One region of the Nonomuraea sp. NPDC049625 genome, then DNA from elsewhere that is predicted to be linked to it. Evidence: riboswitches for the same ligand, from Rfam matches in the RefSeq annotation. Region 1 holds a riboswitch; each other region holds the start of a gene.

Region 1 (4,369 bases):
GATCGCCCGCAACACGCTGGCCGGGACCCTGCTGTCCCTGCCCGCGTGGCACATGTCCCACGCCCTTGGGCTGCTGGAAAGCCGACAGGGCCACCGCATCGAGCTACGCCGTACCGCGCTCGCCCCGAGACTGGGCGGTCTGGCCTCATCGGCGGCGGGCGTCGGCGCGCTGGATCCCTGGATCCGCGCCGACAACCACCACTACCGCGCGAGGCCCGGCAGCCTGACCGAGAGTTACGCGCTCCGCAGGATGCAGGTGATGGACCGCCAGAGGGAACGTCGCCTGGCAGGAGTGGCGAGCCTTGCCGCTCTCCCCATGGCCGCCCCTGCCGTACGGGATCACATCGACCAGCCGCTGTTCCGGGTGCCTCTGCTGGTCGAGAACCGCGAGCGTGCCATCGAAGCGTTGCGGGGACAAGGCGTGATCACCGGATACATCTACGATCCACCCTTCGACGACTACGCCCCCGGCCTGATCGAGCCCTCGCCGCTGCCGCAGGCGGCGAACTGGTGGGCCCGACACGTGCTGCCCGTGGATCCGCTGCAGGCCGAACAGGCCTGGCCGGTACTCGCCACGCTCTCGTCACCCGAGGTACCGGCGCGGCCCGCCTGACAACGAAACCAGGGAGATCAGCGAGACCCGGTAGCGCCGCAGCTCAGGCGGCAGGACGGCCCAGGCCGCGCAGTTGGGCGGGGGTCAGCGCGGAGACGTTCTGGTCGATGGGGGATTCGGTGTACTGGTGGATGGCCCAGGACTTCCAGTCGGCGGGCGGGGTGATGGCGCCCTTGGCCTTGCTGTAGTGGGCGACCCACAGGGGGTACTGGGCCAGGCCCTTGCCGTAGGTGTTGGCGAAGTTCCAGCCGCTGTAGATCATCGGGGTGATTCCGGTCTTGGCCTTCACGTGCGACAGCCAGGTCTTGGCCCAGGCGTTGACCTCGGCCACGGACTTGCCGTCGGTGGTCTCCAGGTCCAGGACCAGCAGGTCGCCGGCCTTGGCCGGCTGCGAGTTCACCATGGCGAGGAAGTACTCCGCCTCGGCGATGGGGTTGTTGCTGGGGTGGCCGAAGTGGTACGCACCCCGCACGATTCCCTTCTTGCCCATTTCGCGCCAGTGGCGGGCGAACGAGGAGTCGCGGAAGGACGTGCCCTCGGTGGCCTTGATGATGCCGAACTGGGCCGGGCTGGCAGCCCAGTCGTACTGGGACTCGTACCTGGAGACGTCCACGCCGTAGGTGAATGCCCTGGTCCCCTGCTGGGCTTCGTGCCGCGTGTCGTGGTCGGTGGTCGAAGCGAGCGCGGTGCCGGTCGCGCCCGTGAGGGCGGCGGTCCCGGCCAGGATCGCGCCGGTGATGGCGAGGCTCAGGTGCTTGGCGGGAAGAGCGCGGTGGCTCTTGAGGGAATGGGCGAGTGCGGCAAGCCGGGGCTTGAGCATGAGGGTATTGACTCCTTGCTTCCATGCCGCCTACCGGGTTAGCTGACGGGTTCGGGCGTGGAAGTGCCCTACGGGCGCAGCCTGGGCTGGCGTCCGATTCACCCCGAAGAGAATGGGTCCCCGGTTCCGCGAGGGGGCGGATTCGGCGGCCGTACGCGACGCTGGGGGCGGCGTACGGTCTGGTCAACGAAACGGCAACGCAGCGACGGAAAGGTTGGTCACTGCGCTTATCACAGGTACGTAAAGGTATATATCTCCCCATGGATGGTGCAAGCGGGACAAATCCGATCTTCGGTGTATCGGGCCCGAAACGCCTTGCCGGTAGCAGGTTCGGAGCCAGGTAAAGGTTTGCGACGCGTCCCCGTTCGCTTCTGCCCGGCTGGCTCAAGCGGGCCCGGAACTCTCCCGTGCTGTCCCGGCGGCGTTGCCGGGGCGGTTGATGCCGGTCTCGTAGGCGAAGATCACGGCCTGGATGCGGTCGCGGAGGCCCAGCTTCATCAGGATCCGCTTCACGTGGGTCCTGATCGTGGACTCCTCGACGACGAGCGCGGCGGCGATCTCCCGGTTGGACAGGCCGCGGGCGACGAGTTCGAGGGTCTCGCGCTCACGTGGGGTCAGCGCGTCGAGCCTGGCCTGGTCGGCGAGGTCCGGGGCGGGCGGCGGTCAGGGGCGCTGGCTTCGCCCCGGCGAGACCGGCGCGGTCGTGCTCAGCCAGATCGTGCGCGACAACACCGTCCCCGGGCTCGGCGCCGGCGACACCGTGCGGCTGTTCATCGACGGCAAGCCCAGCACCTGGCGTCTCGCCGGGATCGTCGAGGAGAGGGAAGGCGTCGGTGGCGGCGCGTACACCACGGCCGAGGGCTACGCCGCCGCGAGCGCGCAGCCCCCTCTCGTCAACCAGCTCCGCGTCATCACCACCGCTCACGACGAGCGGACCCGCGAGGAGGTCGCCGCCGCCGTCGAACGTGCGCTGACCGGCGCGGGGATCGACGTGGGCACCGCTGCTTCGGTCAGCCGCACCAATGCCGCCTCCGCCGGGCACATGGGGCCGGTGCTGCTGGTCCTGCTCGGGGTGGCGCTGCCGCTGGGCGTGGTCGGTGCCATCGGGCTGGCCTCGACCATGAGCGCGAACGTCCTCGATCGCACCCGCGAGTTCGGGGTGATGCACGCGATCGGCGCGCGCCCCAAGGCCGTGCGCCGGGTCGTCGTCACGGAGGGAGTGCTCCTCGCCCTGGCGGGGTGCGTGGTGGCGATCCTGCCGGCGCTCGGGCTCACCGCCGTCCTCGGCGTCGGGCTCGGCAACCTGTTCACCAAGGCACCACTGCCGTTCACTATCTCGCTGCCGGCCGCCGGCATCTGGGTGGCGCTGTCCGTCCTGGGTGCGGTGCTGGCCACCGAGGCCGCCGCCGGTCGCGCCTCGCGCATCACCGTACGTGAGGCCCTCAGCTACTTGTGAGACGGCGAGCTGCCGCTCGTGTCGAGGAGTTGGCAGGTCAGGGCGTCGCAGGCCCAATGCTCCCAGCGCTGCGGCGTCCATGCTCGGCCGGTGACGAGCAGGTGGTAGGTCTCGGGGCTGAGCACGGCCAGGGCGATGTCGGCGGCTTCGTCGACGCTATGGCGCAGGGTCGTCTTGCCCGCCAGGGCCTCGGCCAGGGTCAGCTGTACGGTGTGGCGCTGTTCGAGGTTGGTGCGCCACACCTGGGCCAGGTCGGGGTCGGTGGCCGCGGCGCTGCGCACGACGTCCAGCAGGGCGGCGGCGCGGGCGTAGATGGCGGCGGCGCCGGCGACCTGCAGCCGTAGCTGGTCGACCGGGTCGGGGGTGGCCAGGGCCTGGCGGAGCCAGGGGCGTTCCAGGGTGGGTACGGGCTCGTCGTCGCCGGCCACGGCCCGGTCCAGGGCCTCGGTCAGGATGGCCCGTTTGGTGCCGAAGGCGTAGTAGACGGTCTGCACGCCGACCCCGGCCTTCTCCGCGATCGCCTCCACGCTGGTCGTCGCGTATCCGGCCGTGGTGAACAGCCCGGTTGCCGCCTCGATGATGCGTGACCTGGTGAGCCGTGCCCGCGCGGTGCGTCCGTCGATCTTGCCGGTCTTCGTTTCCGCCATGACTTGACTGTAGCGCGACTACGAAAACTATATTTGTAGCGTGACTACGAAAACATGGGCGCGAGGTCAGCTCCCCGCGCTGTTACTGCTGACCTCGGTCGAGCTGGTGGTGTTCCTGGACGTGTCGATCGTCAATGTCGCGCTCCCCGCGATGGGCGCGGCGCTGACGCTGGGCGAAGTCGGGCTGGCCTGGGTGGTGAACGCCTACCAGCTCACCTTCGGCGGGCTGCAACTGCTCGCCGGACGCCTGGCCGACCTGGCCGGGCGGCGCCGTGTCTTCCAGGCCGGGCTGGCCGTCTTCACCGTGGCGTCCCTGCTGGCCGGGGTGGCGCCGAACGCCGCCGTGCTGATCGCCGCCCGAGCCCTGCAAGGCGTCGGCGCCGCGGTGGTGATACCGGCACAGCTGGCGCTGCTGGCGGCCATCTTCACCGCGCCGGCCGCGTACCGGCGCGCGTTCGGGGTGTGGAGCGCCATGGGAGCGGCCGGCGCCGCCTCCGGGGTGGCGCTCGGCGGCATCCTCACCCAGCTCGCGGGATGGGGGGCGATCTTCCTGATCAACCTGCCGGTCGGCCTGGCGGCTCTCGCGCTGGGCAACCGCTACCTGCCGCCTGATACGAGGGATGCGCGAACCGGCGGCGGTCGGCTCGACCTGGCGGGAGCGCTCAGCGGGACCGGGGCGCTCCTCGCTCTCGTCTACCTCGTCTCCGAGCTGGCGACCCGTGGATGGGACGCCCTCACCCTCGCCGCGGCCGCCGCGACTGTCCTGCTGGCCATGCTGTTCGTGCTCAACCAGCGACGCAGTCCCGCGCCGCTGGTCCCGCCCGTACTGCTGC
Region 2 (4,369 bases), on a different contig from region 1:
GCGGCCGGGCCCTCGCGGACCCGGCCGTCCCCACTAGACGATCTTGTGGATCCAGTTGTGGGCGTCGGGGCGGGCGCCGTACTGGATGCCCACCAGCTCCTCGCGCACCCGCATCGTCACCGGGCCGGGGTTGCCGTCGGCGACGCTCCAGGAGCGGTCGGCGCCCTTCACCGTGCCCACCGGCGTGACCACGGCCGCCGTGCCGCACGCGAACACCTCGGTGAGCTCCCCGGACTCGCATCCGGCCTGCCACTCGTCGATCGAGATGAGGCGCTCCTCGGTCTCCAGGCCCAGGTCGCCGGCCAGCTCCAGGATCGACTCCCTGGTGATGCCGGGCAGCAGGGTGCCGGTCAGCGCGGGGGTGACGAGCTTGTCGCCGAAGACGAAGAACAGGTTCATCCCGCCCATCTCCTCGACGTACTTGTGCTCGTGGGCGTCCAGCCACACCACCTGGTCGCAGCCGTTCTCCACGGCCTGCCGCTGCGCGACGAACGCGGCCGCGTAGTTGCCGCCGCACTTCGCGAAGCCCGTGCCGCCGGGGGCGGCCCGCGTGTACTCGGTGGACAGCCAGACGGAGACGGGCTTGAGCCCACCCGTGAAGTACGAGGCCGCCGGGGAGGCGATGACCATGTACTTGTACGACTTCGACGGGTAGTTGACACCGAGCCCCGCCTGGGTGGCGATCATGAAGGGGCGCAGGTAGAGGCTGTGACCCTCGGTCGTGGGCACCCATTCCCTGTCGGTCTGGACGAGGAGCTCGAGCGACTCCACGAAAGCCTCCTCCGGCAGCTCCGGCATGGCCATCCGGAGCGCGGAGCGGTTGAAGCGGGCGGCGTTCGCGTACGGGCGGAACGCGACGATCGAGCCATTGGCCTGGCGGTAGGCCTTGAGCCCCTCGAACAGCTCCTGCGCGTAGTGGAAGACCGAGGTGGCCGGGTCGAGCGAGAGCGGGCCGTACGGAAGGAGCTTGGCGTCGTGCCAGCCCTGCCCCTCGGTGTAGTCGATCGAGACCATGTGATCCGTGAAGGTCTGCCCGAAGCCGGGGTTCGCCAGTACCTGCTCCCGCTCGGCCGCGGTGCGAGCGTGGTCGGATAGCTGCACGTCGAAGCTGAGCTTCTGAGCGATGGTCATGACGTCGGTCCTTCTCTCTGCGAATCTGCCCAAATCTACAAGAAATCTGCGGATCGGTGCTGGTGAGCGGGCGCTGCCCGGAAGGCAGTCCCGGTACTTCCTATTGTCTCGCTATATGGGATGGCAAGCGGCCAATGCGGCGATCAGCCCTTTTGGACGCAAAAAAGCGCCTGGCGGCCCTCGTCGGACCACCAGGCGCGTTGGGGGCTAGGCGGTCCTAGCCGGATACTCGCGCGGTGATGTCGTCACCGATCTCGTGGGTGGTGCGGCCCGCCCAGCCGGCCAGCCGCTCGAGGATGTCATCGGCGACCGCCTGCTCGACCTTGGCCGCCTCGGCGTGCAGGCCCAGGTGGTCGAGGAGCATGGCGACGGACAGGATGGTCGCGGTCGGGTCGGCCTTGCCCTGGCCGGCGATGTCGGGGGCGCTGCCGTGCACCGGCTCGAACATGCTCGGCGCGGACCGCTCGGGGTTGATGTTGCCGCTGGCGGCCAGGCCGATGCCGCCCGCGATGGCGGCGCCCAGGTCGGTGATGATGTCGCCGAACAGGTTGTCGGTGACGACCACGTCGAACCGTTCCGGCTGGCTCACGAAGAACATCGAGGCCGCGTCGATGTGGCAGTAGTCGGTCGTGACGTCGGGGTATTCCGCCGCCAGGCGGTTGACCGTGCGCTGCCACAGGTCACCGGCGAAGGTGAGGACGTTGGTCTTGTGGACGAGCGTCAGCTTCTTGCGCGGCCGCGTGACGGCCTTCTCGAACGCGTAGCGCACCACGCGCTCGACACCGTAGGCGGTGTTGAGCGACTCCTGGGTGGCGATCTCGTGCGGGGTGCCGCGCCGCATGGCGCCACCGGTGCCCGCGTAGAGGCCCTCGGTGCCCTCGCGGACGACGATCATGTCGATGTTCTCCGGCGGCGTGTCCGCCAGCGGGGTCTCCACGCCGGGGAACAGCTTGACCGGGCGCAGGTTGACGTAGTGGTCGAACTCGAAGCGGAGCCGCAGCAGCAGATCGCGCTCGAGGATGCCCGGCGGCACGCTGGGGTCGCCCACGGCGCCGAGCAGGATCGCGTCGTAGCCGCGCAGCTCTTCGAGCACGGCGTCGGGCAGCGTCTCGCCGGTACGGTGATAGCGTGCGGCTCCCAGGTCGTAGTGAGTGGGCTCGATCTTCGTGCCAACTGCCTCCAGGACCTTGAGCCCTTCGGCCACGACCTCGGTGCCGATCCCATCGCCGGGGATGACGGCCAGACGGATGTTACGCGACTCCATGGGCGGTACCTTACCGCGTCGTCTCGGCTGACGAACACTTCATCTCATCTTTCGGACGCCCCCTTTGTCCGGTATTGCGGTTCTTTGACCGTTTCGTTAAAGTCACCGACCAGCCTAATCCGCGCGCCGTTGCGTGGAGTCGGGGACCCACATTCCCCCTGGGGCGAGTCGGCATCCCCATGCCGTAGGGCTACTTCCAGGCCCGAGCCCGTCAGCTAACCCGGCCGGCCGTATGGAAGGACAGACCCCTGTCTCGAATCGCCATTGTCCTGGCGGCGGGCGCCGCCGGGCTCATGCTGGCCTCCCCAGCCCATGCCTCGTCCAAGCTCGACGACCTCACCACCCTGACCGGCGGCCAGATCAAGGAAATCCAGGAGAAACAGGCTCCGAAGCCCGCCTGGAAGGTCGCCATCAAGTTCGCCATGAGCAAGCGCGGCACCCCGTACGTGTGGGGCGGCGCCAGCCCGAGCGGATACGACTGCTCCGGGCTCATGCTCAGGGCGTACGAGCACGCCGGAATCGAACTCCCCCGCACCGCCGCCGAACAGTACGGCGCGTTCACCAAGAAGATCGCCTGGAAGGACCTCAAACCCGGCGATCTGGTCTTCTTCCACGGCCTCGGGCATGTCGGGATGATCTCCCGGCCCGGCTACATGGTCCACTCGCCGCACACGGGTGACGTGGTCAAGGAAGAGCGCCTGACCTCCTGGCGCAGAGACTCCTTCGTGGGCGGCGTCCGCCCCGACCGCAAGGGCGTACGCCTCTGGTCCAAGCTCCAGGAGCAGCGCGACGAAACGCCCACCACCCTCACGGCCACCCTGTAGGAGGCTGCGGCGTCCGCCTCCCCACGCGACGGTCAGGGGAGGCGGGCGTCGAAGATGAGCTCCCAGGCACGGGTCCTGGCGCGGGCCACCGCGCCCAGCAGGACGCCGCTGTCCCCCAGCGTGCTGGCCACCACCGACGGCCGCAGCGGGCCGAGCTCGGCGATGCGGGCCTCGATGGACTCCCCCAGGAGGTCCAGGTTGCGGCCCACGCCGCCGCTGAGCACGATCACCTCCGGATCCAGCACGGCGGCCACCGCCACCAGCAGGCCGCCGATGCGGCGCCCCTCGGCCTCCACCACCGAGCGGGCCACTCTGTCGCCGGAGGCCGCCGCGGCGAAGACCTTCTTGGCCGTCCGCAGGCTCAGGCCGGCGGCGCGGGCCGCGCGGACCACTCCGGGCGCGGCGGCGACCGCCTCCGTGGCGCCGTGGGCCAGGGCGTCACCGGCCGGCGGCGCCGGGTCCTCGGTCGCGGGCAGGTACGAGACCTCCCCCGCCGCTCCCCGGGCGCCCACGTACAGCTCACCGTTGATCACGATGCCCATCCCGACGCCGGTGCCGACGGACACCAGCGCGAAGTTTGACGTGCCGCGCCCCGCCCCGTGCGTGTGCTCGCCGACGGCGGCCAGGTTGATGTCGTTCTCGATGACGAGGTCGACCTCCATCTCGGCGCGCAGGCGCTCGGCCAGGTCGGAGCCGGGCAGGTTGGGGGCGAACTCCAGGCGCCCGAGCTCCGGGTCGTACACGCCGGGCGTGCCGACGACGGCGCAGGCGATGTCGGGCCAGTCGACGCCGGCCTCGTAGGCGGCGGCCCGGCACAGCTGTCCGACCAGGAGGGCCAGTTCGGCGGAGGTGAGGGCGGTGTTGCGCCCGTCCCTCCGGCCGGCGAATTTCCCGCGCAGGTCGGCGACGGCGACCCTGATCCAGTCACGCCCGATGTCGACGCCGGCGACGTGGGTGGCGGCGGCGTTGACGTCGTACAGGGACGTGACCGGCCCCGGGCGGCCGGAGACCTCGCCGACGAGGTGAACGAGCCCGTCCACCTCCAGCCCGGCCAGGGCCGCGGACACCGTGGGCTTCGACAGGCCGGTGATCTTGGCGAGGTCGGTGCGCGAGGCGGGGCCGTGCTCCTGAAGATGGTCGAGCAGGCGGC
Region 3 (4,369 bases), on a different contig from region 1:
GTCACGGCGGAGGCGCCCGTGCACGGCCTGGCCGCCGCGCACGCCTCCGCCGCGGCGGCGGTCATCCCGTCACTGGGGGTGGCGGGGGCGCTGCTCGCCCTGATCGCGCTGGTGGCGATGCCGGCCAGGCGGCTGGAGGTGCCCGCCACGCCGCAGAACAGGGTTGAGGCCAGTTTCGCGTCATAAGCGGCGCCATGCGAAGCTGTGATAGTCCCCAACACCATGGAGGTCCTCATGGCGGAAACACCGGAGCCGGAAGTCAGCGAGACTCCCGAGGACGAGATGAAGCGCAAGTTCCGCGAGGCGCTGGAGCGCAAGCGTAACCAGCACGCGGACTCGGGCGCGGGTGGCAAGGGCGGCGACCCATCGAAGATCCACGGGGCGCACGGTCCGGCTGCGAGTAAAAGATCGTTCAGGCGCAAGAGCGGCGGCTGAGGCCGGGAATTTCAAGGGGGTACGGCCATGCCGTGCCCCCTTTCTCTATGCCGGAGGCAGGTAGATCTTTACACCGATTCATGACGAACTGTTTGTGTTTGTCCGGAATACGTGGTTAGAGTGATGCCCACTTACCAGCCGGTGGCGTGGACCACACAAGGGAACCAGCCGGCTGGCGCCTAATCCCGATCACTCGGGAGCCGGGGACCCACCTCCCTGGGGTGAATCCGACCTTGTGTCGGTAGGGCAACTCCACCGCCCGAACCCGTCAGCTAACCCGGTAGGCGAGATGGAGAGGACATATGCAGAACTTGAATGATCACGTAGAACACCCATACGGCGTGATGACGGCCGCCCTCTGAGCGGTCCCTTCTCCAGGCTCGTTTCGCGCTCCGCGTAGCTTTCCCCCTGTCAGGTGCTTTGCCCTGCTACGCCCTTTTTCAGCGAGCGCAATCCCCCTGCCCCCTCGCGAAGGACTGTACTTTCATGTCTGCACGTTCTGGTTTGCGTACCCTCGCTCTGCTCACCGCCTCCACCGTCGGCGCGCTCACCATCGCCGGCACCGCGGCCCACGCCGACTCCAACACGGACGAGAAGGTCCTGCTCAAGGGCTCGACCACCGCTTCGTACTTCTGGGACGACTCCTCCGGCCGCGCCGGGGACACCGGTCTGCCCGCCGGTGGCAAGCCCATGCAGAAAGGTCTGGCCGCCAGCCCGAGCTGGCCGCTCATGACCGAGGGATACGTGATTCACGACGGCAAGAAGCTGCCCTTCTTCGTCGGCGACCGCGGCCCGGGCGTGCCCTCCAACAACGGCGTCATGCTCGACCTGGACGGCAAGACGTTCGCGGAGCTGACCGGCGGCTCGTTCAACATGGAGACGCTCGGCGTCGACGGCGTCGGCGGCCAGGGCCACATCAAGGTCGACTACGTCATCACCAAGTGGGGCAACGGTCCCGGCAAGAAGAACTACCCGGTCCCGTTCTCGACCGGCGCCTGGTCCGAGCGTGACAACAACCCGGCCGAGCCCCCGGCGGCCGGTGCGGCCGTGCCGGCGCCGGCGCGCGAGGCCGGAGAGTGGAGCGCCAGCACGGGCGCCGTCGTCGCCAGCGCCGTGGCCGCGGTGGGCGGCGGCGTGGTGCTCGCCAGCGACCGCGTCCGCAATCTTCTCAAGGGCTGAACTTTACGGACCTGGACCAGAATGTCATTCTGGTCCTCGTGACCACCCGCGTAGCCGCGAACGGCATCGAAATCGCCTACGAGAGCTTCGGCTCGCACGAGGGGCGCCCCCTGCTCCTCATCATGGGGCTCGGCGCGCAGCTCATCCACTGGGATGAAGGGCTCTGCGCGCTGCTGGCGGACCAGGGACACCACGTCGTACGGTTCGACAACCGCGACGCCGGTCTCTCCACACACTTCCACGACAAGGGCGTTCCCGCGATGGGGGCGCCCTCGCCGTATCTGCTGGACGACCTGGCCGACGACTCGGCGGGACTCATGGACGCGCTGGGCTGGCCGGCCGCCCACGTGGTCGGAGCGTCGATGGGCGGCATGATCGCCCAGGCGCTGGCCATCCGCCACCCGGACCGGGTGCTGACCCTGACCTCGATCATGTCCACCCCCGGCCCCTCGGCGGCCCCGCCCACCGAGGCCGCGCTCGCCACCCTCATGGCCGCGCCCCCCGCCGACCGCGAAGCGGTCCAGGCCCAGGCGGTGCTGACCTGGTCGGTCATCGGCTCGCCCGGATACGAGCTGGACCGCGAGCGGATCACCCTGCTGGCCGGACTCGCGTTCGACCGCTGCTTCGACCCCGGCGGGACGGCCCGGCAGCTCGCCGCCATCATGGCCTCGGGCGACCGCACGGCAGGGCTCGCCGGGGTGCGGGTGCCCACGCTGGTGCTGCACGGGGAGGCGGACCAGCTCGTCCCGGTCGCGGGCGGCCAGGCCACGGCCGCGGCCGTCCCGGGCGCCCGGCTGGTGACCTACCCGGGCATGGGCCACGACCTGCCGCGCCCGCTCTGGCCGTCCGTCGTGGCCGAGATCAGCAAGCTCACCGCTCCCTAGCCGAAGTGGGCACGGGTCTCCGCGAACGCCTGGTCCGTGCCCTCCAGCGCCCTGGCCACGTCGGCCTCCGTGTGCGCGGCCGACATGAACCAGTTGTGCCACGGGTGCAGGTAGACCCCGTGCCGCAGGCAGGCGTCGCTCCACCACATCGCGACGGAGAGGTCGGCGTCCCCGTCGAAGCTGAGCCACGGGATCGTGACGGGTCCCGTCTGGTTCACCACGAACCCGTGGGACTTGGCCTGCGCGTAAAGCCCTTCGCGGAGCTGCGTGCCCGCGCGTTCCATGGCGCCGATGCCGTCCGTGTCGCGCAGCGTCTCGATGGTCGCCTTGGCCGCCGCCATGGCGACCGCCGAGAACCAGAACGACCCCGTCGAGTACAGCGTCTGCGCCGGTCCGCGCAGCGCGTCCGTGCCGGTGACGGCGGCGATCGGGTAGCCGTTCGCCATGGCCTTCGACCAGGCGGTCAGGTCGGGCCGCACCCCGTACGGCTCCCAGGAACCCCGCAGATCGACCCGGAACCCGGCCCGCACGTCGTCGATCACCAGCGCGGCCCCGAGCCGGTCGGCCAGGGCGCGGGCGCCCCGCGCGAAGGCGGGCTCCACCAGCTCCTGGTCCTCGAACGAGTCGTGCTTGAACGGCGTCACGATGATCGCCGCCACGTCGCCCTCCACGGTCGCCGCCGCGGCCTCCAAGGACTCGAGTGAGTTGTACGTGAACTCCACGAGGTCGGCCCGCTCGTTGGGCGTCGTGCCCGCCAGGGAGGGAGTGCACCAGGGGTCCGCCCCGTGGTAGGCGCCGTGCGCCATCAGGACCTTGGTCCGGCCGGTGGCGGCGCGGGCGACCATGAGCGCCTGCGTGGTGGCGTCGGTGCCGTTCTTGGAGAACATCGCCCAGTCGGCGCTGGGCACGGTGTCCACCAGCAGCTCGGCCAGCTCCACCATGACCGGGCCGGGGCCGTTGAGGCAGTCGCCGAGTGCGGCCTGCCGGGCGGCGGCCTCCTCCACGCGCGGGTGGCGGTGGCCGAGCACGACCGGGCCCCAGCTGCACATGAAGTCGATGTACTCGCGACCGTCCACGTCCCACTGGCGGCAGCCCTCGCCGCGTTCGAAGAACTGCGGGAAGCCGGGGGCGAAGAGGGCGGCGTTGAGGTGGCCGTACATGCCGCCGGGGACGACCTTCAGTGCGCGCTGACGGAGTTCTGCGTCGGTCATCCGAGAGTCCTTAGAGTCGAGTCGAGATCGATGAGGCCGGCGTCCGAGCCGAGCCCGGTGGCGACGCGGGCGGCGGCGGCCGTGCCCCAGCGGGCCGCGGTCAGCACGTCCTGCCCGTGCAGGAGTCCCGTCAGGAACCCCGCGCAGTACGCGTCCCCGCAGCCGGTCGTGTCCGAGACGTCCACCTTGAGTGCGGGCACCGTCTCCGCGCCTTCCGCAGTGACCACCAGGCTGCCCGCGGCCCCCAGCGTGACGAGCACGCCGCGCGGCCCGTCGGCCAGCAGGGCCCGGGCGGCCTCGCCGACGTCGGAGGCGCCGGTCATGAGGAGGGCCTGCGACTCGTTCGGCAGCACGTAGTCCACGTGCGGCAGGAAAGCGCGGGCCATTCCCAATAAGTCGGGCATCTCCGAAAGGAGGTCCATGGTGATGACGGTGCCGGACGCGCGTACCTCGTCCAGGAGGGCGAAGAACGCCGGGTCGCCGAGGCCGAAGGTGACGTCCATCCCGCCCAGGTGGATCGCCCGCACGCCGCGCAGCACGTCGGGGTCGAGGTCCGCGTACGTCACGCTGAGATTGGCCCCCGGCACGTGGAAGCTGGGCCGTCCGCCGTCGGGCCTGATGGGCAGGATCGACGCGGCCGTCTGCTCGCCCGCCCTGCGC
Region 4 (4,369 bases), on a different contig from region 1:
ATGACGGTCACGATGATCGTTATCAGGATGCCCACGACCAAGCTCGAGAAGAAGCCGCTGCTGCTGCCGCTGCTCGAGACGTAGCTGGCCACGAGGATCGCCGTCAGGATGGCGCTGATGACGAGGTTCACGATGAAGAGGATGACTCCGTCGATGAGCCTCGCCACCAGGCGCTGCCACCACTCCGCCAGCGGTGCCGGCGCGCCGGGCGGCTGCACGCCCACGGGCCCGGGCTGGCCGTAGGCCTGGCCGTAGCCGGGCTGGCCGTACTGCTGCGCCTGCCCGTAACCCTGCTGCCCGTACTGCTGCTGGCCGTACTGCTGGTCGCCGTAGCCCTGCTGTGCGTAGCCGGGCTGGGACTGCTGCTGCTGGCCGTAGCCCTGCTGGCCGTACTGCTGCTGGCCGTAATCGGGCTGCGACTGGGGCTGCTGCCCGTACTGCTGCTGGCCGTAGTCCGGCTGGGACTGCGGCTGCTGGCCGTACTGCTGCTGGCCGTAGTCCGGCTGCGACTGGGGTTGCTGGCCGTACTGCTGGCCGTAGCTCTGCTGGCCCGACTGCGGCTGCTGGCCGTAGCCCGGCTGGGACTGGGCCTGCTGGCCGTAGCCGGGCTGGGACTGCTGCTGCTGGCCGTACTGCTGGCCGTAGCCCTGCTGACCCGACTGCGGCTGCTGGCCGTAGCCCTGCTGGCCGTACTGCTGCTGGCCGTAGTCCGCCTGGGACTGCTGCTGCTGGCCATAGCCCTGCTGCCCGTAGCCCTGCTGGGACTGGGCCTGCTGGCCGTAGTCAGGCTGGGACTGCTGCTGCTGGCCGTACTGGGGTTGCTGGCCGTACTGCTGCTGTCCGTACTGGGGTTGCTGACCGTACTGCTGTTGCTGTCCGTACTGCTGTTGCTGGCCATAGCCCTGCTGACCGTACGGGGGCTGCTGCCCATAGGCGTCGTCCGCCCGGTAGCCGATCACAGTCGCGTCCGGGTCGGGCTCGCCGGGGTGGCGGCCCTGGTTCTGCTGCCCGTAATAGGGAGGCGCAGAGTTGTCTCCGGATTCGTCCTGTGGATACGGCGGCTGTCCGGTGCTCACCGTGTCACCTCGCTTCGAGTGCGCATGTGGCACGTGTCAGGACACATGCCTGTGCTGCCCAACGTATCGACATAGGTATCAACAATCACCTTTCCATCTGGTCAAGGTCCACGTCACCCGATGTCAGGTGGAGCAGCATGCGGGTGTTTCCCAGCGTGTTCGGCTTGACGTGTTCAAGATCCAAAAACTCGGCAACACCCTCGTCGTACGAGGCCAGCAGTTCGGCGTAGACCTCAGGTGAGACCGGCGTGCCCTGAATCGGGCGGAACCCGAGTCGCGCGAAGAAGTCGACCTCAAAAGTAAGACAGAATACACGTCGCAGACCCAAATCCTTAGCCTGCTGGATCAGCGCGGAGACGATCCGGTGGCCGACGCCCATCCCCCGGCACTCGGGATCCACCGCCACCGTGCGGACCTCGGCGAGGTCCTCCCAGAGCACGTGGAGCGCGCCGCAGCCGACGACCTGCCCGCCTCGCTCGGCCACCCAGAACTCCTGTACGTCCTCGTACAGCGTCACCGTGGCCTTCTCCAGGAGCCTCGGCCCCGCCCCCGCGTAGGTGTCCACCAGGCGTCTGACCATGCGCACGTCGGGCGTGCGGGCACGCCGGACCACCACCGCGGTCTCGGGCACTGTCAGCTCGGCCACCTGCTCCATGGTTCTCCAGGGTACAGATCTCATTACGGCTCAGCCCTAACTCCCATGTCTCGGCCCATCTTGTTACATCTTGTGGTCAGATCGGCACGGGACCGCGCGGCCAGCTCGCACCCGCCGAAGGCGCGGACAAATAGGGCGTAGGGCCTCTTCTGCACGGGTGCCCACGAGATCACCTTGTGACCCTTCGGTTGTGAAACCTCTACAGACTTGGCAGTTCTGGTTGAGCACGAACCCGGAGTGCATTAGTGTCCAGCGACAATGTTTCCCGCGTGTCGCGCGGGAGGCACGCCCAATTCTCGCAAGAGAAGCCGGGGAACCGCCGGTGGCGACCTCCGACGCCACCACGGGGTGAATCCGAGTCTTTCGGTAGGGCTGCTCCGGCCCGAACCCGTCAGCTAACCCGGTAGGCGTCGACGAGAGGAGCTGGTTGGTGAAGCCCACGCTCAGCGGTGGGGGGAAGTCGGCGGGCAAGCACGCCCGCCCTCCGGAACGGGCCCGGCGACCACGCCGCGTAGGTGTGGTGAGTCTCACAGTCGCCGCGCTGCTGTTCGCCATCCCCGTCGGTTCGGCGTCCGCGGATCCCGAGCCCTCGCTGAAAGAGCTCGCCGACCAGGCCACGAAGTTGCACACCGACATCGAGACGCTGAGCGAGCAGTACAACGGCCAGCGGGAGAAGCTCAAGACCGCCAAGAAGGCCGCCGAGGCCGCGGAGAAGACGCTGACGAGCAGCGAGACGGATCTCGCCGCCAAGCGCTCGAAAGCCGTCGCGCTGGCCCAGAACGCCTACATCACGGGCGGTCTGAAGACCCTCGCCTTCGCCACCTCCGACGACCCCGAGGGCTTCCTCAACCGCGCCGCGACCTCGTACGCGCTGCAGACCGAGCAGGGCGAGGAGATCAACCAGCTCACCAAGGCGATGGACACGGCCACCCGCGCCAAGGAGAGCGCCACGGCCCGCATCGACGAGGTCCAGAAGCTCGTCACGGACCTCGAGGCCAAGCGCAGCAAGATCACCAAGCTGGTGACGAAGGTCGAGAGCAGCCTGTTCAGGCGGGCCCTGGGCGAGGCCGGGCGCCCCGGCACGCGGGCCGTGCGCGTCAACCTGCCGATCCCGGGCTCGGGGAAGGCCGCTGAGGCCGCGCGGTGGGCGCTCACGCAGCAGCTCAAGCCGTACGTCTGGGGCGCCGAGGGCCCCGGCTCGTACGACTGCTCCGGGCTCGTCATGGCGGCGTTCCAGCGGGTGGGCATCTCGCTGCCGCACTACACCGGCGACCAGTGGACGGCCGGCCGGCACGTCTCGCGCGAGGAACTCCGGCCGGGCGACCTGGTGTTCTTCTACAGCGACCTGCACCACGTGGGCATCTACATCGGCGGCGGCATGATGGTGCACGCCCCGCAGACCGGTGACGTCGTACGGATCGCGTCGATCGCGAGGCGGCCGTTCGCCGGCGCGGTGCGCATCGCCGACTGAGCCCGCACCCCGGCGGTCCGCCGCGGCTAGATCAGCTGGCGGCGGGCTGCCCAGGCCACGGCCTCGATCGCCGTGGCCACGCCTATGCGGTCGCAGATGCCGCGCAATCTTCGTCGTACCGTGCGCCCGCTGATATCCAGCCGCCGCCCAACCCGATCGACCGTGACTCCCTTGGCCAACTCCGCCAGCAGCGCCAAATCAGCATGGCTGAGCTCAACGCCTTCAGTGAGCACATCCATCGGGAGCCCTCCCCCCAACAGCAGAACTTGGACCTCACAGACGGGCCAAAGCCGCTCCTCGCAGACGGTAAACGCATCGTGGAAAGGTCGTCAAGCATGACAATCGCCGCACTTGACGAGCGCTATTGACATGATCCGCTATATATGACGCACTCGCGATATGTCAGAACGTAGAGTGATCACATTGGGGCTTCCGGAATGGCCCTGACCAGCGTTCCGGTTTTCGATCAGTTCGCCATGGATATTCCGCATGATCGATACCCGCGTTATCGCGGGACACGCGTCCGTGACGCGATCTTTCCGGCGCACGGGAAGCCACCAATCGCTCGCTTTGTGCTGCGCTCCCACATGATCCGACAACCCAGGTCAGGCAGTTGATTAAGGCAATTGGATCAATCCGCCATGGCAATTGCCGCCGCGGGTTCAGGTCGGCGGCCCGCCGGGTGGCGGGCGTTCTGCTCTGACCGCCGGGCCGGGCGGCCTCGTTTCCGGGTGCGCGTGCCCGGCGGGATCACAGGGGTGGCCGGGGCACCACGGACGCTCCCTGACCCGCGCCTCCGCGGCCTTGACGCGATGCTTACAAGCGGCTTCGGATCGGAAACCGGGCGGCCCGGAAGCCGGATTCGCGACGGCGATGATCGCTCAGGTGCCGGCGGCGTCGTAGCGGTCCCTGGCGGCCTCGACGTCCTCCATGTGCGCCTCGGCCCAGCTCTTGATCGCGGCCACCAACGGCATCAGGCTCTCGCCCAGCGGGGTGAGCGCGTAGTCCACCCGTACCGGCACAGAAGGGGTGAGCGTGCGCGAGACCAGGCCGTCACGCTCCAAGCCGCGCAGGGTCTGCGTGAGCATCTTCTGGCTGACGCCCGCGATGCGCCTGGACAGGTCGCTGTAGCGGCGCGGGCCCTGCGCCAGCGCGGTCAGCAGGAGG

The links. Region 1 has a riboswitch for cyclic di-AMP ahead of AB0J87_RS61665 (GH25 family lysozyme). Riboswitches for the same ligand answer to the same signal wherever they lie in the genome.
Region 2: another riboswitch for cyclic di-AMP. It lies ahead of AB0J87_RS42820 (C40 family peptidase); the one in region 1 lies ahead of AB0J87_RS61665 (GH25 family lysozyme).
Region 3: another riboswitch for cyclic di-AMP. It lies ahead of AB0J87_RS54270 (hypothetical protein); the one in region 1 lies ahead of AB0J87_RS61665 (GH25 family lysozyme).
Region 4: another riboswitch for cyclic di-AMP. It lies ahead of AB0J87_RS46375 (C40 family peptidase); the one in region 1 lies ahead of AB0J87_RS61665 (GH25 family lysozyme).

What each region holds. Positions count from the first base shown of each region.
Region 1 is NZ_JBFAOQ010000034.1:28,167-32,535, reverse strand. Features, by position in the region: gene AB0J87_RS61670 (DegT/DnrJ/EryC1/StrS family aminotransferase) at 1-613, shown strand, start outside; gene AB0J87_RS61665 (GH25 family lysozyme) at 657-1,433, opposite strand; cyclic di-AMP (ydaO/yuaA leader) riboswitch at 1,446-1,591, opposite strand; partial or broken gene AB0J87_RS61660 (helix-turn-helix transcriptional regulator) at 1,818-2,060, opposite strand; gene AB0J87_RS61655 (ABC transporter permease) at 2,476-2,889, shown strand; gene AB0J87_RS61650 (TetR/AcrR family transcriptional regulator) at 2,880-3,536, opposite strand; gene AB0J87_RS61645 (MFS transporter) at 3,577-4,369, shown strand, end outside.
Region 2 is NZ_JBFAOQ010000013.1:89,662-94,030, forward strand. Features, by position in the region: gene AB0J87_RS42810 (branched-chain amino acid aminotransferase) at 34-1,131, opposite strand; gene AB0J87_RS42815 (3-isopropylmalate dehydrogenase) at 1,349-2,395, opposite strand; cyclic di-AMP (ydaO/yuaA leader) riboswitch at 2,497-2,640, shown strand; gene AB0J87_RS42820 (C40 family peptidase) at 2,689-3,219, shown strand; gene AB0J87_RS42825 (ROK family transcriptional regulator) at 3,252-4,369, opposite strand, start outside.
Region 3 is NZ_JBFAOQ010000021.1:53,709-58,077, forward strand. Features, by position in the region: gene AB0J87_RS54260 (MDR family MFS transporter) at 1-186, shown strand, start outside; gene AB0J87_RS54265 (DUF5302 domain-containing protein) at 235-435, shown strand; cyclic di-AMP (ydaO/yuaA leader) riboswitch at 602-737, shown strand; partial or broken gene AB0J87_RS54270 (hypothetical protein) at 1,126-1,401, shown strand; gene AB0J87_RS54275 (alpha/beta fold hydrolase) at 1,653-2,498, shown strand; gene AB0J87_RS54280 (aminotransferase class III-fold pyridoxal phosphate-dependent enzyme) at 2,495-3,709, opposite strand; gene AB0J87_RS54285 (carbohydrate kinase family protein) at 3,706-4,369, opposite strand, start outside.
Region 4 is NZ_JBFAOQ010000015.1:60,838-65,206, reverse strand. Features, by position in the region: gene AB0J87_RS46385 (RDD family protein) at 1-1,076, opposite strand, end outside; gene AB0J87_RS46380 (amino-acid N-acetyltransferase) at 1,162-1,731, opposite strand; cyclic di-AMP (ydaO/yuaA leader) riboswitch at 2,008-2,156, shown strand; gene AB0J87_RS46375 (C40 family peptidase) at 2,252-3,202, shown strand; gene AB0J87_RS46370 (LuxR C-terminal-related transcriptional regulator) at 3,229-3,441, opposite strand; gene AB0J87_RS46365 (helix-turn-helix domain-containing protein) at 4,084-4,369, opposite strand, start outside.